Regions from separate parts of the Cellvibrio chitinivorans genome, predicted to be linked through region 2. Evidence: predicted binding sites of a transcription regulator. Region 2 holds the regulator's gene; each other region holds the start of a gene.

Evidence for each region. Region 2 encodes PhoB, which activates phosphate uptake and scavenging genes when phosphate is short. Its sites were predicted from a motif close to TGTCATAAANNTGTAACA; they were not measured.
Region 1: a site for PhoB is predicted at 2,789-2,806, ahead of SPL68_RS17145 (ABC transporter permease subunit). Genes of this name have one in related genera too.
Region 3: a site for PhoB is predicted at 3,030-3,047, ahead of SPL68_RS06225 (inorganic phosphate transporter). Genes of this name have one in related genera too.

What each region holds. Positions count from the first base shown of each region.
Region 1 is NZ_JAYKKN010000008.1:107,821-117,736, forward strand. Features, by position in the region: gene pstA (phosphate ABC transporter permease PstA) at 1-405, opposite strand, end outside; gene SPL68_RS17145 (ABC transporter permease subunit) at 420-2,711, opposite strand; gene SPL68_RS17150 (PstS family phosphate ABC transporter substrate-binding protein) at 2,875-3,843, opposite strand; gene SPL68_RS17155 (ClpXP protease specificity-enhancing factor) at 4,087-4,515, opposite strand; gene SPL68_RS17160 (ubiquinol-cytochrome c reductase) at 4,633-6,879, opposite strand; gene petA (ubiquinol-cytochrome c reductase iron-sulfur subunit) at 6,881-7,480, opposite strand; gene rpsI (30S ribosomal protein S9) at 7,759-8,148, opposite strand; gene rplM (50S ribosomal protein L13) at 8,160-8,588, opposite strand; gene zapE (cell division protein ZapE) at 8,702-9,850, opposite strand.
Region 2 is NZ_JAYKKN010000001.1:759,668-769,583, reverse strand. Features, by position in the region: gene SPL68_RS03265 (HU family DNA-binding protein) at 1-109, opposite strand, end outside; gene SPL68_RS03260 (chorismate--pyruvate lyase family protein) at 367-984, shown strand; gene ubiA (4-hydroxybenzoate octaprenyltransferase) at 1,310-2,185, shown strand; gene SPL68_RS03250 (alpha/beta fold hydrolase) at 2,236-3,237, shown strand; gene phoB (phosphate regulon transcriptional regulator PhoB) at 3,358-4,056, shown strand; gene phoR (phosphate regulon sensor histidine kinase PhoR) at 4,205-5,488, shown strand; gene SPL68_RS03235 (hypothetical protein) at 5,659-8,445, shown strand; gene SPL68_RS03230 (vanadium-dependent haloperoxidase) at 8,532-9,916, opposite strand, start outside.
Region 3 is NZ_JAYKKN010000001.1:1,474,535-1,484,450, reverse strand. Features, by position in the region: gene SPL68_RS06250 (MOSC domain-containing protein) at 1-78, opposite strand, end outside; gene dnaB (replicative DNA helicase) at 94-1,503, opposite strand; gene rplI (50S ribosomal protein L9) at 1,669-2,115, opposite strand; gene rpsR (30S ribosomal protein S18) at 2,128-2,355, opposite strand; gene rpsF (30S ribosomal protein S6) at 2,359-2,796, opposite strand; gene SPL68_RS06225 (inorganic phosphate transporter) at 3,140-4,747, shown strand; gene ppk2 (polyphosphate kinase 2) at 4,760-5,683, shown strand; gene SPL68_RS06215 (discoidin domain-containing protein) at 5,932-9,168, shown strand; gene SPL68_RS06210 (discoidin domain-containing protein) at 9,345-9,916, shown strand, end outside.

The sequences.
Region 1 (9,916 bases), on a different contig from region 2:
CTCGATCGACACAGCATCAGCTGGGTACTCCCATTTGCCCATTCCCATATCGAGAAACCAGACAAAATCGCGTCCGCTGATATCGCGGTTGCCCAGTTTGATCAGGTGACGGGTAATCACTTCCAGATCGTCAGGTACTTCATAACCACCGTCGCGTGCAACCGCAGCAGTGATGACTTCATCGCGCACGAACTCACCCATGATGATGTGTTGCTGCCCGCTGCGATCAGTTACCGAGGTTTGCAAAATATCTGCTGGCCAGAAGTGGCCGAAGCCTCGGATGGCAATCAACCCCAGCAGTCCAACTACCATGATCATGCTCAGCGCAACCGCGCCACCATTGAGCCAGACCCAAGGTGAGCCGCTTTGAAACCAGGAGGTCTGTCTAGATGTCAGTTTTTTCATCGAATCTCACCCAATTACAGATTGCTGTAACGCTTGCGAAGACGTTGGCGAATTACTTCAGCCAAAGTATTCACTACAAACGTCAGCGCCAGAAGCACAAGGGCTGCAAGGAACAGGACACGGAAGTGGGTACTCGCCACCGCCGTTTCCGGCAGTTCCACCGCAATGTTGGCGGAGAAAGTGCGCATCCCTTCAAAGATATTGAAGTTAACAATCGGGCTGTTACCGGTCGCCATCAGCACAATCATGGTTTCGCCCACGGCGCGGCCGAAGCCCATCATCATCGCGGAGAAAATACCGGGGCTGGCGGTCGGCAATACCACGCCCACTACGGTTTGCCAGCGAGTGGCGCCCAGCGCCAGCGAGCCTTGAGTCAAGTGGCGCGGCACACTGAATACGGCATCTTCAGCGATGGAAAAGATAGTCGGGATCACCGCAAAGCCCATCACAATTCCCACAACTAAAGCATTGCGCTGGCTGTAGTCGATGCCATTTTCGGTAAACCACTGGCGCATGCTGCCGCCAAATACCAGAACTTCGGTCATTGGGCTAAGCGCCACACACAGCCATACGGTAAGGATGATCGGCACAATCAAAATCGCCGCTTCCCAACCTTCGGGCACACTGGTGCGCAGGGATTCGGGGCAGCGGCTCCAGATATAACCGGTGACAATCATGATCACCGGTAAGGCAATCAAAATCGCAAAGATAGCCGGCAGATGGTTTTCCACAAACGGCGCCAACCAGAGACCAGCAAGGAAACCGAGGATTACCGTCGGCAAGGCCTCCATAATTTCGATGGTGGGTTTTACCAAGCCGCGCAGTTTGGGCGTCATAAAGTAAGCGGTGTAGATAGCACCGGCCACGCCCAGCGGGATAGCAAACAGCATGGCGAAAAATGCGGCTTTCAGGGTGCCGACCGAGAGCGGCACAAAGCTCATCTTGGCTTCAAAATTATCGCTACCTGAAGACGCCTGCCAGATGTACTCGGGCGACTCACGCCCTTCGTACCAAACCTTTTGCCAGAGTGAACTGAACGACACTTCTGGGTGCTTGTTCCACACATCGGCTACCGCCAGATTGTTGCTGTCATCGAGCAAAAGCGCGCGGTTATGGATGGGCGAAACGGCCATCTGCACTATGGATTTATCACTTAACTCGTCGAGGAACAGGGTGCGCTCGGAGGTGCCGTAATAGATGCCGACATTGCCTTTGTCGTCGCTGACCCAAAAGCCGCGGCGAGCGTGCTCGGGAGTTACACGGACAACTGCGCCCTCAAGCGAATCAAATGCGCGCACAAATTTCACTTCATACACGTTGTCGCTGTTGCGCACCAAAAACCATTGGCTGACCTCACCCTGATCCGTGCCTATCACCAATGAAGCTGTACCTACCAAAAACTCCATCGCAGTAATTTTACCGCCCGGCACAGCAACCGGTGCCTGACGCACTGGCGCGCTAGGGTTGATGATGTTGTACAGCCACAGCTGGGCTTTGTCGTCGGCAACGATGAAATGCTGCGCACTTTCATCGACTTGAATAGCAATCGGCGTTACACCTTCGGGCAACGCAGGCAGAGTGAAAATCTCTTGGCTGAGCGTTTCTTCGCCGGTGATCATATTGGTATTGCTGCTAAACACGCCCAATAACAGGCGCTTATCGGCAGTCAGTGCCCCCAACAAAATACCGCTGGACGAATCCTGCACCGCCAACTGGGTAATGGCCGCACCCTGCTCGTCCAACTGCAAAGTGTTTTCGCCCAGCGGGAAAACCAGACTTGGAGTGATTTTGCGTTTGTCGTTGGGATAGCTAAGTGCGTAATTCACCTTGGCCAAAGCTACCTGACCATTGCTGTAACCGTAGGCAATCAGACCTTGGTCGGGCGTACTGGTCGCCAAACGGGTAAAGGTCGCACCTTCGCTCACCGGAATTTGGGCATTCAGAATTTGACTGCCATCGTTCACTGAAAAGAAATTCACTGCACCGCTACGCTTGAAACTGGCTCCGATTTCTTCGTAGCGCTCCAAGGTTAGGTATTCTGTGGCATCGGCTTCAGTCTGCTGCAACTGCGTCGGCGTGTATTGATGGGTAATCTCAACCGATGCCCCGCGAAACAGAGGCGCGATCTCGGAAAACAGGTAGAAAAAAATCAATCCCAAAGAAAAAACTACCGCCAAACCGGCAGTCATTACCCCGTAGCGCGATAGCTTATCTTTAAATTGACGAATGCGACGCAGGCGGCTGCGCTGCTCGGTTGTTGGCATCAAGCTCTGAGTTGGCTTGGCCACTGCGGCTGATTCGGACATGGTCTACTCACCTGAGTTATCTGGCGTGGAAATGCTAACAACCAAAAATGACACTTTTGTTACAAACACCAGATCTTTGTCATATTTCTGTCATCTTTTTTAGTGATGACTTGCATAAAAAAACGCCGAACTAAGTCGGCGTTTTTTCGATCACACATGGTGCTTATTGAAACTCAGCCAGAGCCTTGGTCACCATGGTTGCTGGCAGCGGGATGTAACCATCGCGCACTACAGTTTCTTGACCTTGCTTGGACAGAACCAGCTTGATGAATTCCAATTGGATTGCATCCAGCGGGCGGTTCGGGTGCTTGTTGATGTACATATAAAGCACACGTGACAGCGGATAAGAACCGTCAAGCGCGTGAGACGCTTCAGCAGTTACAAAAGGTTGGCCTTCTTTCTTGGCCAAAGGTACCGCTTTAACACCTGAAGTGATGTAACCAATACCTGAATAACCAATACCGTTGATAGACTCGGAAACACCTTGCACTACAGATGCAGAACCTGGTTGCTCAAGTACGCTGGCTTTGTAATCGCCTTTACACAGAGCTTCATCTTTAAAGTAACCGTAGGTACCCGATACGGCGTTACGGCTGTAAATGGTGAAATCGCGGTTTTCCCAAGCGCCAGTCAAACCTACTTCACCCCAGCGAACGATGTCTTTAGCACCGCCACATTTGCGGGTAGCAGAGAAAATGGCATCGACTTGAGGAATGGTTAAACCTTTGATCGGGTTATCTTTATTCACGTAAACAGCCAATACGTCGATAGCCACTGGCACTGCGGTTGGTTTGTAGCCGTGCTTGGCTTCAAACGCCTGAATCTCTTCAGTTTTCATCATGCGGCTCATTGGGCCGAAGTTCGCAGTACCTTCAGTCAACGCTGGTGGTGCAGTAGAAGAACCGGCACCCTGGATTTGGATGTTCACGTTTGGATAGACTTTTTTGAAGTCTTCCGCCCAGAGGGTCATCAGGTTGTTGAGGGTATCGGAACCGATAGAGTTCACGTTACCTGATACACCAGTTACCGCCTTGTACTCTGGCAATTTTGGGTCAACCGCTGCTTGCAGCGCGGCTGCACACACCATAGAGCCGGCCAATACCAACCCTTTGATAATCTTCATAGCGTTCATAGAGCGCTCCGTTTAGTCATTCGTGAATAATCAATTTTGCGTGTTGATGAAGAGACTTTCCCTCTCCATTGGCGGCCACTTTATCCAGCAAATATGACAGTAATATGACCAAACAGAGTTTTTTGTCACAAAAATGTCTTTGAATCGTCACAATATTTTCCGCAGCCTTTTCTCATGCACAAATGAAAACACCAGCCGAAGCTGGTGTTTTTTAACTGGCTCGTTGAGCTCTCAGGCTTACCGTTATTTGACGACTCTAAGCCCAGGGCGCTTGGCCTTTGGTGCTGCTCCCGAGGGGGATACAGGCTCAGGACGGGTAGGTGCAGGAGATGGCGGCACTGGTGGCTGTGGATTTGTCTCTGGTTCGAACATCATGCCTTGGCCGTTTTCACGCGCATAAATCCCTAAAATCGCCCCGCAAGGCACATATAAATTATTAACGACACCACTAAAACGCGCGTTAAACGATACCGCGGTGTTATCCATAAAAAAGTCTTTAATGGCAGATGGGGAAATATTCAGGATGATCTGGCCATCTTTATTCACATGCTGTTGCGGCACTTGCGTGCCCTGCACATGGGCATCAACCAAAATATGAGGAGTGCAATTGTTGTCCAATATCCATTCGTAGATGGCACGCAAAAAATAAGGGCGACTGGAGGTCATGGACATAGAGAGTTCCTTAGCTGTTCAAATGAATACCGGCGACAACTTACAGGTATTTTGTGTGAGGCTCAATTTAATCGAGCCAAAAGCAAAACGGGCGACCTAAGTCGCCCGTTTTTGTTATCAGTGAATATCTCGCCAGAATTCGCGATTCAGGAAGTAGACAAAGATAAATAGGATCACCAGGAATCCGAGTACATACAAACCAATCGACTGACGCTTAACCGCGATAGGCTCAGCAACATACTCAAGGAAGTTCACTAGATCATATACCGCCTCATCAAACTCAGCCTGAGACATAGAACCTTTGATTTTGCCTTCTTTCAAAGCACCGCAATGCTCATCCACTACCACTTCACCCACATCGTTGCGCAAAGCGCCGCCGTGATGATTCAGTTTTGGACCAGCACCGCACTCCAGCAAACCTTGCGGGCCAATCAACACGTGCGGCATACCCACGTTCGGGAACACACGGTTGTTAACACCCCAAGGACGCGTTTCATCTTTATAGAAGTTGCGCAGGTAGGTGTACAGCCACTCAGGTGAACGAGCACGTGCAACCAAGGTCAGATCCGGTGGAGCAACACCAAACCAGACTTTGCCTTGCTGCGGCTTCATGGCGATTTCCATCAATTGACCAATACGCTGATCACCGAAAATCAGGTTTTGCTCCATCACGCTGTGGGGAATATCCAAGTCATCGGCAACACGCTCAAAGCGTGAGTATTTTGCCGAGTGACAACCCATACAGTAGTTTGCAAAGTACTTGGCACCGCGCTGCAGAGACTCTTTGTTCTCCAGATCGGGTTCCATCACATCACAAGGAATAGTCCCGCAGTGGAAGGCACCTTCAGCTGCTACCACTTTGATTGGAACAACTGCCAGAATCAGGAACAGCACAAAACCAGCGGCAACCACCAAACCCGGCAGACCTTTAGCTTGAGTGCGAGTTGGCTCAACCAAATCTTTATCGCGCGCAGCCAACATCGGCAATACCGCGAAGATAACAGCCAGAACAAAACACAAGAACATCAACAGAGCTGGAATATGGCCAGCCTTGAAGTCACCGATGTAGGAGATACCCATCCAAGCAAAGATCACCGCAAATACACCGCACGCAACCCAAGACAGTTTGGATTTGGTCTTATCTGAACTGGTAGTAGTCCAAACCGGCATAGTCAGGAAGTAAGCGAAGTAGAAAGCAGTAGCGATTTGCGACAACAGAGTTCTACCTTCAGTTGGCGATTTAACTCCCAAGTAACCCAACACTACGAACATAGCTGCGAACGCAATCAACATGATGCGTGGGATATGACCGCGATAACGCATGGATTTTACTTTGCTGCGATCCAACCAAGGCAGAACAAACAACAAGGCAATAGCAGCGCCCATAGCCACAAAACCAAGCAGTTTCGCCGTCAATACCATCGGGCCTACTTCGATTTGCAGAGTTACTGCACGCAATACTGCGTAGAAAGGAGTGAAATACCAAACTGGCGCAATATGGGTCGGGGTTTTCAGGTTGTTCGCTTCTTCAAAGTTGGCGTATTCAAGGAAGAAACCGCCCATCTCTGGCATAAAGAACATGATGAAGCAGAAAGCAAACAGGAATACGGTAATACCAACCAAGTCATGAACTGTGTAGAACGGATGGAAAGGAACGCCATCGCGTGGAATACCGTTTTCATCTTTGTTCTTTTTGATCTCAACGCCGTCAGGGTTGTTAGAACCCACTTCGTGCAGTGCCAGAATGTGCATCACCACCAGCGCTAACAATACGATTGGCAGTGCAACTACGTGCAGCGCAAAGAAACGGTTCAGGGTAATACCAGAGATCAGGTAGTCACCGCGAATCCATTGCACCAAGTCTTCACCGATACCGGGAATAGCGCCGAACAGGGATACAATTACCTGCGCGCCCCAGTAAGACATCTGACCCCAAGGCAGTACGTACCCCATAAAGGCTTCTGCCATCAGCACCAGATAGATAGTCATACCGAAGATCCACACCAACTCGCGTGGCGCCTTGTACGAACCGTACATCATGCCGCGGAACATATGCAGATAAACCACAACGAAGAATGCTGATGCGCCGGTGGAGTGCATATAACGCAGCAGCCAACCAAAATCCACATCGCGCATGATGTATTCAACAGACGCGAACGCGCCTTCAGCAGAAGGGTTGAAACTCATAGTCAACCAAATACCAGTCACCAATTGGTTAACTAATACCAGCAGAGAGAGAACCCCAAAGAAATACCAGAAGTTGAAGTTTTTGGGCGCGTAATACTTGCCCATATGGGTATCCCAAGCACGCTGTACTGGGAGGCGCTTATCGACCCACTGCCACAAACCTGTTAACCAATTCATCTTATGCCCCCTGATCTTCGCCAATCACAACAACAGCATCGCTTTCATAACGATGAGGAGGAACCTCCAGATTCAGCGGAGCAGGAACCGCTTTATATACACGTCCCGCTAAATCGTATTTGGAACCGTGACAAGGGCAAAAGAAACCACCCTGCCATTTTTCGCCGCCCAAATCAGCAGCACCTACATCAGGGCGATACATGGGAGCACATCCCAAATGCGTACAAACCCCCAACATAATCGCAAATTCTTTATTGATAGCACGCTCAGGGTTTTTAGCGTATTCAGGTTGTTGCGGCTCATTAGAATCTGCATCGAGCAGAATACCTTCGGCTTCAACTTTCTTCAGGCTATCCAAGGCAGCCTGAGTACGACGCACGATAAACACCGGCTTACCACGCCACTCAACAGTGACCATAGCGCCCGGTTCAATTTTGCTAATATTGTACTTTACCGGTGCACCAGCAGCTTTCGCCTTGGCACTTGGGTTCCAGGAACCCACAAACGGAACTGCGGCACCCACAACACCAACCGCACCCACAGCACACGTGGCTCCGATTAATACGCGACGGCGCGTTTGATTTACTGCGTCATTACTCATGACGATTTTCTCCCCTAAACACGGCTAGCAATTTGCCTAAAATCGTCCTGCGACTTGAACTAAATACCGCTCAAAGCCTGCGAACGAAGGAATATTGGGTGACTCAAGAAAAGGCGGGCAATGTTAATGAATTAACGCTCTGCTTACAAGAATAACCACACACATTCAGTGGGTTATAGAAGGTTAATTTTAGACGTAAAAAAACGCCCAAGCCAGTAAAGACTTGGGCGCTTTTATTGATTGCCTCCAGCCAGCCATAAACCGACTGAAGAAAACCATTAACGCTTGGAGAATTGTGGCTTCTTACGTGCTTTACGCAGACCAACCTTCTTACGCTCAACTTCGCGAGAGTCGCGAGTAACGTAACCAGCTTTGCGCAATTCGCTACGCAGAGACTCATCGTACTCCATCAGAGCGCGAGTCAAACCGTGACGAATCGCACCAGCTTGACCAAAGCTACCGCCACCAGAGACAGTAACATTCACGTCAAATTTTTCTACCAGACCAACCAGTTCCAATGGCTGACGAACAACCATGCGCGCAACTGGACGACCAAAGTATTCATCCAAAGGACGATCATTAACAGTAATTGCACCAGTACCTGCAGTGATGAACACACGAGCAGTAGAGGTTTTGCGACGGCCGGTGCCGTAAAATTGTGCAGACATGTCAGCTCCCCTTAGATGTTCAGTTCTTTAGGTTGCTGAGCAGCATGTGGATGCTCATTACCTGCATAAACTTTCAGTTTTTTGAACATAGCACGACCCAGTGGACCTTTCGGCAACATACCTTTAACGGCAGTTTCGATGGTGCGCTCTGGCGCTTTTTCAATCAACTTTTGGAAGCTGATTGACTTGATGCCACCCACAAAACCAGTGTGAGAGTAATACATCTTGTCAGTCGCTTTACGGCCAGTCACGCGCACTTGAGCAGCGTTGATTACAACGATGTAATCACCGGTATCAACGTGTGGAGTGAATTCTGGCTTGTGCTTGCCACGCAAGCGTGAAGCAATTTCCGCAGATAAACGGCCGAGGGTTTTTCCCGCCGCATCCACGATGAACCAGTCCTGAGAGACAGATTCTGCTTTGGCAATATAGGTCTTCATGTTATTCCTGCCTAATTGGATGTGGAACTAATTTAGATAGATAAACGCCCCTAAAATAGGGAGGCAGCATACTACACAGCCAATGCCTGTTTTTCAACCACTATTTGACCTGATTATTCAGGGCGATGCGGCCGCGCCAGATACTCGTGACTTTGCATCTCCAGCAAACGACTAACAGTTCGCTGAAACTCAAAATCCAACTTGCCAGTGGAGTAAAGCTCCGCAAGCGGCCGTTCGGCAGAAATCACCAGCTTGACCTGCCGGTCGTAAAACTCATCAACCAGATTAACAAAGCGGCGCGCCTGATCATCGTTAGCCCGCCCCAAACCCGGCACATTACTCAAAATGACCGAATGATATTCGCGCGCCAGCTCGATATAGTCGTTTTGCGAACGCGGGCCATCACACAATTCAACAAAATCGAACCAGACAATACCTTCACTAAGGTAGCGCGAACGAATCAACCGCCCCTCTACCTCAAGCTCAATATTCTCACTCACCTCAGCATTGGCCGATAACAAGCTCTTGAAGCTAGCCATCAGACTCTGATCTGCCTCTTTATCTAAAGGAGAATGGTAAAGCTCGGCCTGCTCCAAAGCGCGCAGACGATAATCCACACCGCCATCGACATTCACCACCAGCGTATGTTGATTGAGTAGAGCGATAGCGGGCAAGAAGCGCGCACGCTGCAAGCCATCCTTATATAGGCCATCAGGAACTATATTGGAGGTTGCAACCAATGTGACACCACGCGCAAACAACTCTTCCATCAAGGTGCCGAGAATCATCGCATCAGTGATATCAGACACAAAAAACTCATCGAAACAAATCACCCGCGCCTCTGCAGCGATAATATCAGCCACTTGTTTAAGCGGATTTTTCTGGCCATCAAGCTTTTTAAGTTCAGCGTGCACACGGCGCATAAAGCGATGGAAATGCGCGCGCAGTTTTTGCTCGAAGGGCAGGCTCTCGTAAAAATTATCCATGAGATAGGTTTTGCCGCGCCCCACCCCACCCCAAAAATACAGGCCGCGCACCAATTGCCGCTGCTTTGCACCACCAGTCAGTCGCTTGAAGAAGCCGCCCAAACCGGACTCTTCCCGTTCAGACTGCCATGCCGCCACCAACTGCTCATAAAGATGCTGAAGATGATCAACGGCCGCTGCTTGCGCAGAGTCACGACGGAATTCCGGGCGCTGCAGATCACGCTGGTAACGCGCCAAAGGGGATAAATTCTGGGGAGATAAAGAAGATACAGTCATATATAAAGAAGGCTTATCAATACTGGGCGCCACTTTAGCGATAAGCCGCTAGTGGCGCATTAGTTT
Region 2 (9,916 bases):
TCAGGGCATTGGTAATTTGTTCGATAAAGGCAGAGACCACCAAATCAGCCTTGTTTACACCCAGATCAGTATTGTTCGCCAGTGCGACCACGATATCGGTTTTATGCATCATCTTGCTCCTTAGTTTGTTTTGTATGTGTTGTATAGCATCGTATTTTCTGTAAAAAGCTGCGTCGATTTCATCGAGTGACCTTGGAGTTTACCCGCAATACTGGCGTTGCGGCAGACCCGCGCCGGTTTTTTCCCCATGCTAACGCGATTTCTGTTCAGGGATGTCAGCGCGCAATTCATCCTCAAGTAAACACAAGCTGCTACACTCCCGCCCCGTTTACTGCCCTCATTTATCCAGCAAGAAGGAGATAGCCTTTGCCCAAGGCTGCACGCAATTCTGTATTTCCTCTGTTAAAGCGACCCCTGTTATGGCAACCCCTTAGTCGCATCGCTCGCCAGCAGCGGCCGAGTCTTGCGTTGCAGGATTGGCTGAGCCATAGCGGCTCGCTCACGGCGCGTTTGATTGATGCGAGCCAAGGGCAGTTCAGGGTGAAAGTGGTGCGCCAGATTATTGCAGTGCCACGGTTGGATGAGCAGCAGGTATTGGGCATGAAACGCCCGGCGCTGGCGCTGATCCGCGAAGTGATTCTGTGCGGCTGCGACGAACCTTGGGTATTTGCGCGCAGCATTTTGCCGCTCACCAGCCTGACCGGTCGCTTGCGCCATTTACGCAAGCAGGGCACCCGCCCGCTGGGCGCGTTTTTGTTTAGTCAGCCACAGATAACACGCAGCGCCATTGCGGTAGCGCGCATTAGCCGCGATCATGCCTATGTTCCCGCCGCTCTGGCTGGCACCTCAATTCTCTGGGGGCGACGCTCGGTATTTAGCCTGCGCGAACAACAGCTGCCACAAAAACCACTGCTGGTGAGCGAAGTATTTCTACCAGCGTTCACCGACCGGCTTGCACGGCAGGCACTTAATCCGAACGGTTGAATCACACATACACACTATCTATAAATAGAAGCGACTTTTGGCCATGAGCAAAGATGTAAAACCCAAAAACCCCAAAGCGCCGCAATCATCCAATAAGCAAAAGGGCAACCCTAAGCCTAAGGCGCAGCCTGCGGCTACCGCTGCTAATCCATCAACAACTCCATCTACACCCCCTTCAGTAAGCACAGCCACAAGCCAGCCGCAAAATCAGCCACACAACCAAACCCAACCCCCAGTTAAAACGGCGTTAAAAAAACCTTCAAAAGTGGCGAAAATCATTAAATCAGCCGATAAAAATGCCAAAGCCAGTGCATCGCCCAGCCAACTGCAACAAAAAGCCGCCATCTATTGGCGCCTGATGCGTATGGATCGCCCGATTGGCACCTTGCTATTGCTCTGGCCAACCCTGTGGAGCCTGTGGATTGCCGCTAAAGGTGTGCCCAGCATCAAAAATCTGGTGATTTTTACTCTGGGCGTGATCGTGATGCGCGCCGCTGGCTGTGTGATCAACGACTTTGCCGACCGTAAAATCGACGGCAAGGTCAAACGCACTCAAAACCGACCGCTCGCCACTGGCGCGGTATCCAGCAAAGAGGCGCTCGGCCTGTTTGTCGCCCTCTGCCTGATCGCCTTCGGGCTGGTACTGATGACCGATCCGCTCACCATCAAACTCTCGGTCGGCGGGCTGATTCTGGCTTTCTGCTACCCTTTTATGAAACGCCACACCCATCTACCTCAAGTGTTTTTAGGCGCAGCCTTCGCCTGGGGAATTCCCATGGCCTACGCCGCCGAAGCGGGCGAATTACAGCAGGGAATTTGGCTGATCTATTTGGCAACAGTGCTCTGGACAGTCGCCTACGACACCTTTTATGCGATGGTTGACCGCGATGACGACCTGAAAATTGGCGTCAAATCCACCGCGATTTTGTTTGGCGAGCAGGATCGTCTGATGACCGGTGTGCTCCAGCTAATGACGATTTATGCGCTGGTGTTGGTCGGCAACCGCTTTGAATTAGGCGGCTTGTATTATTTGGGATTGGTAGTCGCAGCCGCACTCTTTGCCTATCAACAATGGCTGATCCGCTTCCGCAAACGCGAGGACTGCTTTAAAGCCTTCCTCAATAACAACTGGGTCGGCGTAGCGGTATTTGTCGGTCTGGTCGCAGATTACGCGCTCCGTCAAACGCCTGCGGCGGCTTGAGTAGCCGCCTGAATTCACCCCAACCCCATCATCACCACAGAGGACGAACTATGAAGTTCTGGTTATGTCTTTCGCTGCTGATCACTAGCACTACCGCCGCCTTGGCCAAAGCTGCCGAACCCGCCGTTTATGGTCCGCGCTTGGAAGGGTTTGAATACCCTTATCCCACCAAAACCTTCGCGTTTGAATCCCAGCAGCAAGCGCTGGAAATGGTGTACATGGATATCAAACCCGCGCAGCCAAATGGCCGTACGCTGGTGTTGATGCACGGCAAAAACTTCTGCGCCGCGACCTGGGTAGGGACGATCAAGGCGCTGGTAGATGCAGGCTATCGCGTAGTGACGGCCGACCAGATCGGCTTTTGCAAATCCAGCAAACCTGCGCATTATCAATTCAGTTTCCAGCAGTTAGCGGCAAATACCCGCGCGTTGCTCGACTCTATCGGCGTCAATCAAGTCACGGTGATGGGGCACTCCATGGGCGGCATGCTCGCCACCCGCTTTGCGCTTATGTACCCGCAGCAAACCGAACAACTGGTGATGGTAAACCCCATCGGCCTTGAGGATTGGAAAGCACTGGGCGTGCCTTATCGCAGTGTGGATGACTGGTACAAACGCGATCTGAATACCAGCGCCGAGGGCATCCGCAAGTATCAGTTATCGACTTATTACGCTGGCAAGTGGCGCCCGGAGTTTGACCAATGGGTGGAGATGCAGGCGGGCATGTATCGCGGCAAAGGCAAGGAGCTGGTGGCGTGGAATTCGGCGCTGACCGCCGACATGATTATGAGCCAGCCGGTGGTTTACGAATTCCCGCAACTGAAAATGCCGACATTGCTCTTGATTGGTGAGCTAGACAATACCGCCTTAGGCAAAGACGCCGCACCCCCTGAGCTGCAAAAAACCTTGGGCAACTATAAAAAACTCGGGCGTTTAACAGCGCAAGCCATTCCACGTGCGACACTGGTTAACTTCGCGGATTTAGGCCACTCGCCACAAATCCAAGCGCCAGAGCGTTTTCATCAGGCTTTATTAAAAGAACTAGCGCGATAACACTTTTTTGCGAAATGTTTACACTGTCATAAATTTGTAACACTGAAATTATTTAATACTCTGCAACATTAGCTTCACAAAACTGTGCGGCATTCAGCTGTTATTTCAGGTAGAACTTATATGACCGGTCGTAAAATCCTTATCGTTGATGATGAATCTGCAATCCGCGATATGCTGCGCGTGGCCTTGGAAATGGCCGAATATCATGTCATGGAAGCGAGCAATGCCCAGGATGCTCACGGCCTGATTATCGATGAAAAACCCGATTTGATTCTGCTCGACTGGATGATGCCCGGCACCAGCGGGATCGAATTGGCGCGCCGCTTAAAGCGCGATGAAGTGACCGTGAATATCCCGATCATCATGCTTACCGCCAAAGGCGAGGAAGACAACAAGATTCAAGGTCTGGAAGTGGGCGCGGATGATTACATCACCAAGCCTTTCTCGCCGCGCGAACTGGTTGCCCGCCTGAAAGCGGTATTGCGCCGCGCCGATCCACAAATCACCTCCGCACCGATTACCGTGCAAGGTCTCTGCCTCGACCCCGCCAGCCACCGCGTCACTATTAATGACCAGTCGGTGGATATGGGCCCGACCGAATATCGTTTACTGGAATTTTTCCTGACCCATCAGGAAAGAGCCTATACTCGCAGCCAGTTACTGGATCACGTCTGGGGCGGCAATGTGTATGTGGAAGAGCGCACGGTTGATGTGCATATCCGCCGCCTGCGCAAAGCCCTGACTGTGGATGGCCACGAAGACCTGATCCAGACAGTGCGCGGTACCGGTTATCGTTTCTCTACCCGTATCGAAGCCTGATTCACTGAATTCGTCGCAAAGTCGGGACACCACTGCAAGACACGCCGTGAATACATCCCTGTAGGCTCATCTTCGACATCCATGTCTCAGACGGTCTTACAGCGGTGCCCCGACCTTGCTACCGCTATGTGCCACGAGGTTGTCGGTCTTGTTAAAAGGTTTCAGCGCTGAACTCCAGCGCATTCTCATTATCCTCGCCATTTGCAGCCTGATCGGCTTTGTTACCGGCAATATTGCTGTTTGGTTGCTGATCGGCTGCGTCATTTTCATCCTGCTGATGTTGCGCCAGATGCGCCGCCTCAACCAATGGATTGTGTCCCAGCAGACTGAATACCCGCCCGAAGCCAGCGGCATTTGGGGGCAGATTTTCGACAATATCTACAAGCTGCAAAAACAACAGCGCGATGAAAAAGAAAACCTGCAAGCGGTGATCAAACGGATTCAGGAGATCAGCTCGGCACTCAAAGACGGTCTACTGATTCTGGATGCGCGCGGCCATTTGGACTTTTGGAACCCGGCGGCGCACCGCATGCTCGCGCTGCACGCCAAAGATCAGGGGCAGTCGGTAATCAACTTTATCCGCCACCCCAGATTTGTCGCCTATTTTGAAGAGGGCAATTTCAGCGAACCGCTGGAGCTGCCATCGCCGCGCTTTAACTCCCGCCACCTGCAATTCCAGATCACCCAATTTGGCAAAGGCGAGCGCTTGATTGTGGTACGCGATGTGACGCAACTACATAACCTCGAACAGATGCGACAGGACTTTATCGCCAACGTCTCCCACGAACTGCGCACCCCGCTGACGGTGATCAACGGCTATGTGGAAACCCTCGCCGATAACAACACCACCCCCAGCTGGGATAAACCCCTGCAACAAATGATGCAGCAGGCCAAGCGCATGTCGCTACTGATCAACGACCTGCTGGTGCTCTCCAAGCTTGAGACGACAGAAGCAGGGCACAATCACAAGCCGATCAATATTGAACAGCTGCTCACCATCGTCAAAAGCGAGGCGGATGTGCTGAGCAAAGACAAATCCCAGCAGCTGACGCTGATCTGCAACAACACCACTAAACCGCTGATGCTGTCGGGCAATGAAAAGGAGCTGCACAGCGCCTTCTCCAATCTGGTCACCAACGCCATCAAATACACCCCCAATGAAGGCAAGGTGAGCATTCTGCTATGGCAGGATCAAAAACACTTTTACATTTCCGTCAGCGATAACGGCCCGGGCATTGAAGCCCAGCACATCCCACGCCTGACCGAACGCTTCTACCGCGTTGATGCCAGCCGCAACAGCGGCACCGGCGGCACGGGGTTAGGCTTGGCGATTGTAAAACACGTATTGATGCGCCACGAAGCCGAGCTGAAAATCACCAGTGAAGTAGGCAAAGGCAGCGTATTTATCTGTGTTTTTCCGCTGCAGGAATAGAAACCAATAGACAGCCAATTCAGGTTTGGCGCTAAAACCATTAGCTATAGATATCCCCAAAAGTACCTTTTTTGATCTAACAAGCGCTTATTTCTGGGCTAAGTTATAGAACTGTGTCGCATAAAATATGTGTAAAATGCACGGTTCCTACTATCAAAACAGGAGTTTTTATGACTAATAAATTTAAATTTGGGCTAATTTCTGTATCTGTAATGACCTTGGTCGCCTGTGGTGGAGGCGGTAGCGGCGGTGGTAATAAGTCATCTGCGCCAACCAGCAGCGTGGCTCCCATCAGCTCTAGTTCCAGCTCTATATCTTCAGTAACTTCCAGCGCCCCAGCTACCTCCTCATCTTCCAGCGTAGTAGAAGCCAGCTCCAGCTCAGTAGAGAACAGCTCTGTTGAGGCCAGCAGTTCCAGTTCAAGCGATGCTAACAGTTCCAGCATGGAGAGCAGCTCCAGCCAGACCGGTGGCACTATCAGCTCTACCCCGACGACGTCTTCATCTTCCAGCCCGGTAGCCACCAGCTCCAGCTCAGTCGCAAGCAGTTCTGTTGTGTCCAGCAGCTCGATCAATAGCAGCAGTTCAAGCATGGACAGCAGCTCCAGCCTGAACAACAGCAGTTCCAATTCCAGCAGCTCTGCCGCTGCAGGGACTACCACCTTCACGGTAACAATCAGCTCACCCGAGCTGGATGATGTTGCAGCACTCGCTAAAACCGGCCGCAGTGCCAAAGCACATAAAACTGAAGAGATTCTGCCGCTCAATCAACTGGCTGTAGTCGTTGTTGATCTTGCGGGCAATGTGCTTGAAACCATCCCACTGGATGAAAATAACTCCTCCCAAAACGCAGACGGTTCCTGGTCTATCAACGTACCCGGCTACCCACAGCTTGACTGTATCGTAGTTGCCGACCTGAACGGTCCTATCACGGTCTTCCAACCAGGCGAGAATGTGTTTGAAAGCAGCGATCTACTGTTAACCCCTACCACCAGCGAAGACTTGGAAGTTAGCCTTGCTTCAACTGCGGCATATCAAAACTTTTTGGATAGTCTCGGCGGTGAAGGCACCTTTGACGATCTCGGACTGGATGTGAATGATCCTACCCAGCTCACCGTATTGCAAAACCTGATCGAAACCGTTGCCGATGTATTGGAAGATCAAGTTTTTGTAGGCGCAACCAGCATCACTCAGGCATTGGCGCAAGTGCAGCAACAAGTTGCCGGAATCGTTCAGGTTGAAGCGACCAACGTCACCAATTCACTACCTCTAGCAACCAACACTCTGGCTACCGGCCTGAGTGCTGGCGGCGGCATCTACTGGATTGAGGGCTATGAGCCAAGTGAAATTTATTACGGCGGTTTTCCTGCGCTGAATACCCCAGAGCAAGAGCAGTATTACGATGGCGAAACATTCCAGCTACTGCCCGAGTACGAGCTGGATGGTCAGGTGGTATTAACTGAGTCAGGCTGGGTTATCTCTAATGACATTTTCCAAGCCACTGCCCTAAATGAAGACGGTTCTGTCACTTTGGGCGCTGCCGATGCACCAACCAACAGTGTGAACGCCAAGGCAACGCAAGTGATCAATTTGAGCGGCCGCTCAATCTCTACCTTCTTCAATGCCTACGGTGATACCCGCGGTCTGGTGTCGCAGATCAATCCTGCCAACAACTTTGCTCAAGGTGCACTGGGCTACCGCATTACCATCCAAAGCACCAATGAGCTTTACACCCTCTGGTATAACGCGGGTTACGACTATGGCAATGGCCTTATCTGCCCTTGGGATAAGAATGGTGATGGCGAGTTAAACGACTCACCGAGCAGCTTTGGCGGCAACTGTGAAACCGTCAACTATGTCGGTTGGACAGCTGAGGGTTGGGCACAAACCAGCAGCGTGCTTGAGACTTTGGCTGAGCTCATTTCGCCCGACGTAGAACCCGGCACTCAAGGCGCCAAACTGGTGACTATCGACTGGCCTAACGGCGAGGTTATTGGCGTGCAATTGCTGGACAACGACGACAAAACTGTCCACTTCTATTTGCACAACTGGAACGAGAGCAGCCCAACCTTGTTGGCAACCACTACCTGGTCACAATTGACCCTTCCCTACCTGGAAGGCGATGAGGCCAATGCCATTGGTTTTGCCATTCCGGAAAGTGTGCTGGCTGTAGGTGATTTTGATTCAGACGAGCACTATGTTGTCTTTACGGTACATGATGGCTTGGTTCGCCGCGGCGACAAAGCTGACGAAGGCGAAACGCTGGAAACCGGCACATTGGTACTCAATGGCGCAGCTAAAAATAATCTGCTGGCGGCGTTTGACTATCAACCGGCCATCGCTGGCACTTGGGTTATCGGCGGTGACTACCTGATGTTCCGCAAAGACGGCACTTTCGCGCAGGTAAAAGTCAGCAATGAAGACCCTAATTGCCAACCCGGAGTGGCCTATGGCAGCTATAGCTGGAATGCCACTACTGGCGCCTTCTCGGTAGATTTGGACACTGATACTACCGCAGTTGACCCACAAGATAGCTGCAGCGCCTCAGGTGTTGAAACTGCAACTATTTCTGGTAGTTCCATGACTATGACCGAAGGTGAGGATACTTTCGCCCTGACTAAAGTTACCCCGAGCGAATCTGCCCCTCTGGCAGGCGCTTGGGCAGTATCGGGTTCTGGCGATTGGTTTACCTTTACCGCTGACAATGGCTTCATCCACGCCAAAATCGAAAATGATGATCCTGAATGTCAAATCGGCTGGGCGAATGGCAGCTTTACCTGGAATGCAGAAACCGGCCTGTTAAGCGCAACAGTAGATCAGGACTATACCGATGATTATCCAGATGACACCTGTACCCTGGAAGGCGATATCACCGCGACTTTGGATGGCAACACTCTATCCTTCAGCGCGGATGATGATAATTTCACTATGAAGCGCTTCGGCAATCCGCTGAACTAATCCTTCAGTCTTGCTGCTAAAACAACAAACCCGCCAATTGGCGGGTTTGTTGTTTATGGGCAATACCTTTGGTCAAGGCTGATCGATTAACGCTGGGTGCTGCTACCGGTAAAAAACTGCTCTGCAAAGTCCACTGCCTGCACCCCAATCACTTCCCCCATCAAGCGCCCGGGCATATCGTCCATCGGCGGATGTATACCACCCCAAATTCGCGACAAGCTGCACTGATCAGCCGCATCGCGATAGGTCGCCCACTGCAGGGTTAAATCCACACTGGGGCCTTCTTCAAATACCAGATATTGATTCTGCTGCAAGGGAAATTCGCCCATGCCACCGGGGAAGTATTCATCGCCAGTGAATGCGGTTAACACTTCCGCCGCCGCGCGTGAAAAGGTGGAGTGGCCGGACACATAACCGCCAAAAGGCGGCGATACAAAACTGGGGCGCTGATAGGGCTGCCAGTTTTCAGCGAGTATCCAATCCACACCAGCGGTATCGGTTGCGGGGTTTTGAATCGCACTAGGACCGCGCCAGGCGCGCAGTTTAATTTTGCCGACATGCTGATTGTGACTGCCCGATAACAGGTCGCCAAACTCCACTATCTCCACAAAGCCCGGATCCAGCGGTATGCCCTGCGGGTGATAATTGCGGCGGCTCGGATCGCTGCTCTGCCCCAAATCAGCCATAGTGCGTATGGCAGAAATAGGCCGCACATAGTCATACCAGCCTTTTACTCCCCAAGCAGCGATGGCGGCATCGTGCATGGCACCGCCAAGGGCAAAGTAGCCTTTGACATCCCACTCCAAACTGCCCAACAACTCACCCTGACCGCGAAAACGCTTTACCAAACGTGCATCGCGCGTAACGCCATTAAAAATGCTGAACCAGTGCCCGGGCGGGGTTTCGGAATTAGGCCCGTCTGCCCAAAACTCGGCCAGTACCCGGGTGTAATCCCCTCTCGGTACCCATTGCGGCGTGTAAGCGGCGCCGGTTTTAGGGTTGAGTCTATGGCCTTGCTCGGAGGCTCCACCATTGCGATCGTCATAGAAGAAGCGGTGATCATCAAATAAACGCGGAAGCGCGGACGCATTGCCGAGGCTGGCCGGCGATATATCGATCATCACCCCGTCGGTCGGATCCAGATGGGCTGACCATTTCGCGACCAAAGTGAAACTCCATTGGTAGTTGGCAGGGTTCACTTTCAAACTGGGCGGTTGGCCGGGGTCGAGATAGACAGGATAGGGGTTGCCCTCGCGTTCATAGCGGTGCAGATCAGTATCCTTCAATGCAAACGGCAGGGTATTGCCCCACTCGGCGCCAACAAAACTGGCCGCGCCGTTGCTAATTACATTGCCACCCTGATCAACAAATACGTCCAGCGTTATCGGCTGCCAGCGGTCAGGGTCAACAACGCTGGGGTTGCCGGGCAGGGAGGGCGCAATCGGCGGGTTGCTCGGCTGATAATAACGAT
Region 3 (9,916 bases), 710 kb from region 2:
GCGCAAACCAATCCACTCCAGTTTTCCGGGAGTTATATCGGCGCAGAGTTTATCGAGCAGACGGGCTTGGGTGTTCATTGAAGAAATCCTTCGTTAGTCATACCCACCCTGCTGCAAATACTCAGGCGCGAGGTTGTCGAAGCGGGTGTATTTGCCGACGAAGGCAGCGCGGCAGGTGCCGATTTCGCCGTTACGCTGCTTGCCGATGATGAGTTCGGCCATGCCTTTGTCGGGGCTGTCTTCGTTGTAGTATTCGTCGCGGTAGATGAACAGGATCACGTCGGCGTCCTGCTCGATGGCGCCGGATTCACGCAAGTCGGAGTTCATGGGGCGCTTGTTGGGGCGCTGCTCCACGCCGCGGTTGAGCTGCGAGAGGGCGATCATCGGGCATTCAAACTCTTTCGCCATGCCTTTGAGGGAGCGCGAAATTTCCGAGATTTCTTGCGTACGGCCTTCGCCGCTGCCTGCGACTGTCATCAACTGCAGGTAGTCGACCATGATCATGCCGGGGTTGCCGTGTTCGCGGGCGATGCGGCGAATACGGGCGCGCATTTCCTGCGGATTCAAACCGCCGGTGTCATCGATAAACAGCAGCTTGTCTTTGAGTTTGGCGACCGCAGATGAAAGCTTTGGCCAGTCTTCTTCGGTGAGCTTACCGTTACGCATTTTGCCCTGATCGATTCGTCCAATGGACGACATCATCCGCTGCACCAGCGAGGTTGATGGCATCTCCATACTGAACACCACCACCGGGCGTGGCTGATTAAACAAGGCGCCTTCTACAAAGTTGAGCGCCAGTGCGGTTTTACCCATAGATGGACGCGCAGCAAGAACAATCAGCTCGCCCGGCTGCCAACCAGAGGTGCGCTGATCCAAATCCGTAATACCCGAGGGCACACCGGTGATATCGCTGCCGGAGCGGAAGAGTTCATCGATACGTTGTACGGTTTGTTTGAGCAGGTCATTTACACCGACCAAACCACCCTCTTTCGGGCGATCTTCGGCGATTTCGGCGACGCGTTTTTCAGCCAGTTGCAGCAGATCGTCGGAATCCAGACCGGCCGGATTCATACTCGATTTGCTGATGTCCTGCGCAGCGGCAATCAGCTGGCGCAGGGTTGAGCGCTCGCGCACGATCTTGGCATAGGCGGCGATGTTGGCGGCACTTGGGGTGTTGTTGGCCATCTCAACCAAATAGCCCAAACCGCCGACGCGCTCCAGCTCATCGTGCTTGTGCAACTCTTCAGACAGGGTGATGACATCGAGCGGCTGACCAGCCTCTTGCAGCTCAAGCATCATGCGGAAGATCAGCTTGTGATCTTCGCGGAAAAAGTCGGCTTCGGTAACAACTTCCAGCACCGCATCCAGACGGTTGTTGTCGAGCATCAATCCACCCAGTACCGATTGCTCGGCTTCTACCGAGTGGGGCAAGGCGTTGTGGCCGGATAACTCGTTGGCGAGGCGATCCTCAAAACTGGCGGAGTCGAAACTGGATTCAGGCATAGGTCGTCAAAACACTGCTGGCGTTGTTCTATTGGAATGATTATTGAGCAAATGTTGCGCAAAAAAAATCGGGCACATCTAAACCCCGGAAGGGGTGTCGATAGTGCCCGATTTCGGCTTGCTTGTCAGCCTAAGCTGACGCGCAAAGCGTTTATCGCTGAGGGATTACTCAGCAACAACCGCCAATTTAACAGCTTGGATCACTTCAGAGTGCAACTGAACGTCGATGTCGTATTGACCAACTTCGCGAATTACACCTTGTGGCAAGCGAACTTCTGACTTAGCAACTTCAACGCCAGCAGCAGAGATTGCTTCAGCGATGTCGCGAGTACCGATAGAACCGAACAGACGGCCTTCGTCGCCAGATTTGGCAGCGATGGTCACTTCCAGTGCGGCCAGCTTCTCAGCGCGAGCAGTAGCTTCAGCGATTTTGGCAGCTGCAGCAGCTTCCAATTCAGCGCGACGAACTTCGAAGTCAGCGATGTTTTTAGCAGTAGCAGCAACCGCTTTGCCTTGTGGCAACAGGTAGTTACGGCCGTAGCCAGACTTAACGCTTACTTTGTCACCGATAGCGCCTAATTTACCTACTTTATCGAGCAGAATAACTTCCATCTCTATTACCCCTTACTCGTGGCTGTCAGTGTATGGAATCAAAGCCAGGTAACGAGCACGCTTGATAGCAGTAGCCAACTGACGTTGGTATTTAGCTTTGGTGCCAGTGATACGGCTTGGAACGATTTTGCCAGTTTCGGTGATGTAAGCTTTCAGCGTTTCAACATCTTTATAGTCGATGCGCTTGGTGCCTTCAGCGGTAAAACGGCAGAATTTACGACGACGGAAAAAACGTGCCATGGGTTATACCTCCTGCTCTTCTTCGAAATCATCAGCTTCAGCGCTGTCTTCGTCAGACAGGTCTTCAGCATCATCACGACGTTCAGCGCGTGCTGGACGTGCTTTACGCTCACGGCCTTCTTTCTCGGCCTTCATGATGAATGATTCTTCAGTGATAGCAGCATCTTCACGCAGAACCATGCTACGCAGGATGGCATCGTTGTAACGGAAGTTGGTAGTCAACTCTTCCAACACAGCGTCAGAGCACTCTACGTTCAACAGAATGTAGTGAGCCTTGTGTACTTTGTTGATTGAGTAGGCCAATTGACGACGGCCCCAGTCTTCGAAACGGTGAACAGAACCACCGTCAGCTTTGATAGCAGAGGTGTAACGCTCTACCATTGCAGGTACTTGTTCGCTTTGGTCCGGGTGAACCAGGAACACGATTTCGTAATGACGCATGTTAGCTCCTTACGGGTTAAAGTTTCCCTCAAGTGAGGTGAAACAAGGAGTAGCCGGTTTTTGGATGCTTGCACATCTCATGCCCCCGGCCGGTTTGGGGTGCGGAATTGTACGGATTTGATACAGGAGATGCAAGGACAAAGCCCGCTGTAGCTTGGTTTTACCTGCCCAACTTATCGCGCCCGACAAAAATAGCCTCTCACCTTCAAAATCAGCACCTAAACGCCACCCCCCGTCATCATTTTGTCACCTGCCCCGCCTAGTTTGACCCAAGGAAACCTAACAACCGCAAGACCACCTCCAAGGCCGCTCAGCCAACTCAATTCGATCTACAGGAGTTTTTATGAACCACACAGCGTCAACATCGACACTGCCGGTGTCCGGTGGCAATGGCGGTATCTCGCCCTACAGCATTTTTTTTGGCGCTCTGTTAATCGCCGCTACCAGTTACTTTTTGTTTTGGGGCTTGGGCTATACCGAGCACAATCACAGTTTGGTATTTGTATTAGCCACCGCCTTCGGCGTGTTTATGGCCTTCACCATTGGCGGTAACGATGTTGCCAACTCCTTCGGCACCAGCGTGGGCGCTGGCACTCTCACGGTAAAGCAGGCGCTGTTGATTGCGGCAGTATTTGAGGTGAGCGGCGCGGTAATCGCGGGCGGCGAGGTAACCAAAACCATCCGCGGCGGCATTGTGGATTTAGGGGCGATGGCCGTCGCACCTATGGATTTTGTCTACATCATGATGTCCGCCCTGATCGCCTCAGCTGTCTGGTTGCTGTTTGCGACAAAAAAGGGCTACCCGGTTTCAACTACTCACTCGATTATCGGCGCCATTGTGGGCAGCTCGATTACCTTGGGCATTTTGATGAGCGGCACCGGCTCGGCCTTGGCGCTGGTGCAGTGGGACAAAATCGGGCAGATCGCCGTGTCCTGGGTGCTCTCGCCAGTGCTGGGTGGATTGGTGTCTTACGCGGTGTTTTTCCAGATCAAAAAACACATCCTGCGCTACAACGATGATGCTGATGCGCGCCTTGAGCATATTCGCCAAAACAAACGCGACCATCTGCAAAAACACAAAGAGGCATTTGAGCGCTTGTCGGAAGTGCAACAAATCGCCTACACCCATGCGATGACGCGCGACATGCACGTGATGAATGATCGCGATTTTCACCCCCATGAGCTGGAATCCGACTACTACAAGGAAGTCCTGCGTATAGACGCCCAGCGCAATGAAGTAGATAGCCATCGCGCATTGGAAAACTGGGTGCCGATGATCGCCGCCGTAGGCGCCATGGTGATTGGTTCCATGCTGCTGTTTAAGGGATTGAAGAATCTGGACTTGGGGTTAACCACCCTGCACAACTACCTGATTCTGGGCATGATCGCCGCCAGCGTGTGGATGGCTACTTTCATCTTCGCCAAAACTCTCAAACGCGAAACCCTGAGCAAATCGACCTTTTTGATGTTCAGTTGGATGCAAGTATTCACCGCCGCCGGTTTTGCCTTCAGCCACGGCGCCAACGACATCGCCAATGCGATTGGCCCATTTGCTGCAATTCTTGAAGTATTGCGCACCAACCAGATCGGCTCGGAAGCCGGCATTCCCACCGCGGCCATGATCACCTTTGGTATCGCACTTATCGCCGGCCTCTGGTTTATCGGCAAAGAAGTAATCGCCACCGTCGGCCACAACCTCACCCAAATGCACCCGGCGTCTGGCTTCTCCGCTGAGCTTTCAGCCGCGGCAGTAGTAATGCTGGCATCGATTATGGGTTTGCCGGTTTCCAGTACGCACATTTTGATCGGCGCAGTATTGGGCATAGGTTTAGTTAACAACCAAACCAACTGGGGTTTGATGAAACCTATCGCACTTGCATGGGTGATCACCCTGCCAGCGGCGGCGATTTTGAGCGCCATCGCCTTCCTGATTTTGCGCAACATTTTCTAACGGGAGCCCGCCATGAATGATGATGTGAAATTGCCCGCCTTTGATTACGAGCGGTTTATGTACGAGGAGATGATGGACAACCTCGACGAAGAAATGGAAATGGAGCTGGACGACGAGCGCTTGGATGACTTGCTTGAAACCGCTAAGGCAGAACCAGGCAAGGAGCTTGACCGCCGTTTGTACTTCCGCGAGCTGCTGCGTTTGCAATCGGAGCTGGTGAAGTTGCAGGACTGGGTGGTGGATAAAAAACTCAAAGTCGTGGTGCTGTTTGAAGGCCGCGATGCCGCCGGCAAAGGCGGCGTGATCAAGCGTGTAACGCAACGATTGAATCCGCGCGTCTGCCGCGTAGCCGCCCTGCCCGCGCCAAGTGACCGCGAGCGCACCCAGTGGTATTTCCAACGCTACATTTCCCATCTGCCTGCGGGCGGGGAAATCGTGCTGTTTGACCGCAGCTGGTACAACCGTGCTGGCGTGGAAAAGGTGATGGGCTTTTGCAACAACGATGAGTACGACGAATTCTTCCGCACCGTACCTGAATTTGAACGCATGCTGATACGCTCCGGCATCATCCTTATCAAATACTGGTTTTCGATCACCGACAGCGAGCAGCACAAACGCTTTTTAGCGCGCGTGCATGACCCGCTGAAACAGTGGAAGTTATCGCCCATGGATATGGAATCCCGTCGCCGCTGGGAGCAGTACACCAAGGCCAAAGAAGTGATGCTGGAACGCACCCACATCCCTGAAGCGCCTTGGTGGGTAGTAGGCGCGGACGATAAAAAACGCGCACGCTTGAATTGCATCAACCACTTGTTATCGCAGGTGCCCTACGGCGAAGTGGAACACCCGAAAGTGGAGCTGCCAGCGCGGGTGTACAACCCGGATTACTACCGCGCCCCCATTCCCGAAGCGATGTTTGTGCCTTCTATTTATTAATACCTGTTTCAAACCGCAGATTCATCTGTCGCCAAAGCCCGCCCTGATCATCAGCACGGGCTTTTTATCGCTTCCCACTTTGCGATTTCACTAAGTGGGGCTTCTCAGTTTTCTACAAATCGCAAAAATCAGGATGAACCCGCCTCTGTTCGAATGAAATAGTGCCGCCCATGCAGCCGAGAGACTGCATGACCAGCACCACAAGATAAAAACGACAAACGCTAACAATAAAGACACAAGAGGCAATCATGAAAAAGCTCGCCAAGGCGAGAGAACTGCTTTCAACCAAGCAGTGCTCCATCGCAGCACTTCCCTTATCACTCTTGCTTATCGGACAAGCGGCCTACGGGCAAACCTGCGGTTGGAATCAGGTCTGGAGAGACGATTTCAACGGCACCACCCTTGATCGCAACAACTGGTCGCAAGAAGTGAACGGCGACGGCGGCGGCAATGGCGAACTCCAGTACTACACGGATCGCCCGCAAAATATGTGGGTCAGCGGCGGCTTGCTGAACATCAAGGCGATTCGCGAGAACTACGAAGGCAAAAGCTGGACATCCGCCCGCCTGCGTACCAAAAACGCACAGGATTGGACTTACGGCAAGATCGAAGCGCGCATTAAAGCGCCGAGCGACTCAGGCACCTGGCCTGCATTCTGGATGCTCACCAGCGAGCAACAGCGCGATTCACACGGCTGGCCGCAGGGCGGTGAGATCGACATCCTTGAAACCGTAAATACCAGCGAAGATATTCTCGGCACCCTGCACTACGGCGCCTACTGGCCCTACAACGGCAATACCGGCTGGCCGAACCCGGACAACCTGATCGCCCCCGAAGCCGGTCGCACCAAGACCGATTTCCACACCTACGCGGTGGAATGGTACGAAGACAATATGGTCTGGTCGATTGACGGCGTACCCAAAATCACCAGCTCGCGCAGCAAACTCGACGGTGTAAACCCCGTCCGCTCCAACTGGAATTCCTTCTACAACCGTCCCTTCCATGTGATTTTGAACTTGGCGATGGGCGGTTCACTGGCCGGAAACCCCAACGGCACCGAAGCCGCTGAGCAGTTGATGCAGGTGGACTATGTAGCTGTATATAAGAACGATGCCAGCTGGTCGATTGAAGGCGATACCTACATCTACCGTGGCGATGCCTACAAAAAATACCGTGTCGATGGTCCAGCATCTGCCAGCTACAACTGGTCAGTTCCCGCTGGCGTCACCATCGTTTCTGGCCAAGGCACCCGTGAGATAGTCGCTTCCATTGGCAACTCTGCCCGCTCTGGCAACTTCAACGTGACCTTCAACAGCGGTTGCAGCCTCAAAACCGTGAGCAAGCCCGTCACTATCGAACAAGGTCGCACGCAAACGCTGGCAAGTTATGAAAGCGGGTTAGGACTTACTCACTTGCAAAATGGCGTAGCTATGGGTGCGGGTGCGATTGTTAATAACCCAGCCCCCGGCGCGGTCAACACTTCAAGCAAGGTGCTGCACTATGTGCGCGATGCCAGCCAACAGTGGGATAACCTCAAACTCAGCGGCTTTGGCAAGCTGAACGCGGGCGAACTGCGCTCCGGTCGCGCCAAGATTTTTGCCGATGTTTACTACCCAGCATCAGCCACCAATCTGCTCGGTAAAGAGATCGGCGGCGGCTTGGAAAACAACGCCGTGGTCAGCGTCACCCCCAGTTGGGATGGCAATACCGGTCGCTTGGCGCGCTTTAACGGCACCATCGGTAAAGCCGGTGAATGGCATACCGTTGAGCTGGGTTATACCGGCACACCGGATTCCAATATCGCTGCCAGCCAAGCAGACAACCTCGTGTTGATGGTTGAAGCAGGCCACTATCGCGCTGCAGATTTCTATATCGACAATATCCGTATTGTCTGGCCGGACAATGGTTACAGCGTCAAGCAAACCATCGCCAACTTTGATGGCGTAAGTAACGGTGCAATCAAAGCCGCGCCTTACACCAGCGGGGTACGCGCGACTGTCGCCAACCCTGCGCCTAACGCCGTCAATAACTCCGCCAACGTGCTGCGTTATGTGCGTGATGCTGGCGCGACTTATGACACCCTCGCATTCAATGGCATTACCGGCATTCCCGATGCGATGGATGCCCAGCACGGCATGGTGCGCGTGGCAGTGGATGTGTACACCACCGCGCCAGTGGGCACCATAATCTCCCTGAATCTGGAAAACGAGCTGCAAGTTGCAGCGGTGACACCTGCGGATTGGCAAGTCGGTCGCCACAGTTTCTACCAAACCGAGACCACCAAAACCGGCCAATGGGAGACACTGGAATTCAACTTTAACTTCCGCGCGGCACTGGGCGATTGGGCGAACAACAAGGCATCGGCACCCTTTACCGGTATCGATCAGCTTATCTTCCTTATCACCCCCGGCGTTGCGAGCACTGGCACTTTCTACTTCGATAACTTCCGCGTGATGGAGTACAACAAGGATGCACCGGCAGGTTCGGGCAACTCGTCGAGCAGTTCATCCAGCAGCGTGATAGCACCGTCCAGTAGCTCCAGCAGCAGTGTGCCATCCAGCTCGGTCGCCTCAAGCAGCTCAAGCTCAGCGGTTTCAAGTAGCAGCTCAAGCACCGCCGCGTGCAGCAACTGTCCGCCGGTATTGGTTTCCCAGGGGCGTCCGGTTATGGCCAGCACTGCATTAACACCTGCAACCAATGCAGTTGATGGCGATGGCGGCACTCGCTGGGAGTCCAACCACGCCATAGACCCCAGCTGGATCATGGTGGACTTGGGCAGCCTTAAATCCCTGAGCCAAGTCGTGATTGATTGGGAAGCCGCTAACGCTGCCGACTATCAAATCCAGGGTTCTACTAACGGCGCAAGCTGGACGACATTAAAAACCATCACCGGTGGCACCTTTGGCACCCGCACTGACACCAACGCGGTAAGTGGCAACTATCGCTATGTGCGCATTTACGCCACCGCGCGCAGCACTGGCAACCAGTGGGGCTATTCGATCTGGGAACTGAAAGTCTACGCCCAAGGCACGGCTGCTAGCAGTTCAGTCGCTAGCAGCTCATCGTCCAGTGTTGCACCTGCTGCACCGCTGAACATAGTTGCCGCTACCGCCAGCACCGCCTTAACCCCAGCCGCCAATGCGATTGATAACAACAGCGGCACTCGTTGGGAATCGGCGCACGCGCTTGACCCAAGCTGGATAGTTCTGGACTTAGGCAGCAGCAAAACCCTGAGCAGCATCGCCATCGATTGGGAAGCAGCTAACGCAGCGACCTATGCGGTGCAGGGTTCCAACTCAACCAACTTCGCCGACAACAACAGCTGGACCACCCTCGCGACCCGCTCCGGCGGCACCTTTGGCGAACGCACCGATACGCTCAACATCGCGGGCAACTACCGCTATGTGCGTATCTACGCCACCGCCCGCAGTGCCACAAACCAGTGGGGTTATTCGATCTGGGAAGCGCGCGTGCTGGGCTGGTGATTCATACCCTCCACCCAACCTCCTCCCAGAGGGAGGAGGGCAAAAAGCTCCCTCAACCGCGCTCCCAGACCCGATGAGCGCGGAACTTGTCACCCGGCATTGCAGCAATGCCATGCCGGGTTTTTTAACCGGGTAATCAACTCCACCGAATAAAAAATAATTCCCTTGGAGGAACTATGTCCTTACTACATCTCTCTTTTTTGAAAAGAAAACCATTAGCCGCAACACTGCTTGGCCTTTGTGCCGGCGCGGCTCAAGCCCAAACCGCCTACAACGATCCCTGGTGGGCAAGCCCCAACGCCAACACCAGCTTTGTCGATCAGTTCGATGGCGTAAGCATCGACCGCAATAAGTGGTTGGTGGAAAAAAACATCTTTGTGAACGGCGAAGATATCGACTATCAAGACGTTGAATATCCCGCCGCGGATTGGACTTTCCGCGTAGGCCAACCGGATGCGGGCGCAAGCGATGGCAAGGTGCTGAACCTGAAAGCGCGCTATATGGATGGCCAGATTCAAGACTACTACGGCGGTGTCGCCAATCAGGGCAAGCCGCTGTTTATTCGCGCGGGGCGGATCGAATCACAAATCGCCGATGACTCTACTTTTGTGTACGGCAAGTTCGAAGCACGCATCAAAATGCCACCGGCGCGCAATGGTGAGTTCCCCGCATGGTGGCTGCTGGGTAACTTCCCGGATGTGGGTTGGACCGCCTGCCAAGAGCTGGACATTATCGAGTTCACTGGCGC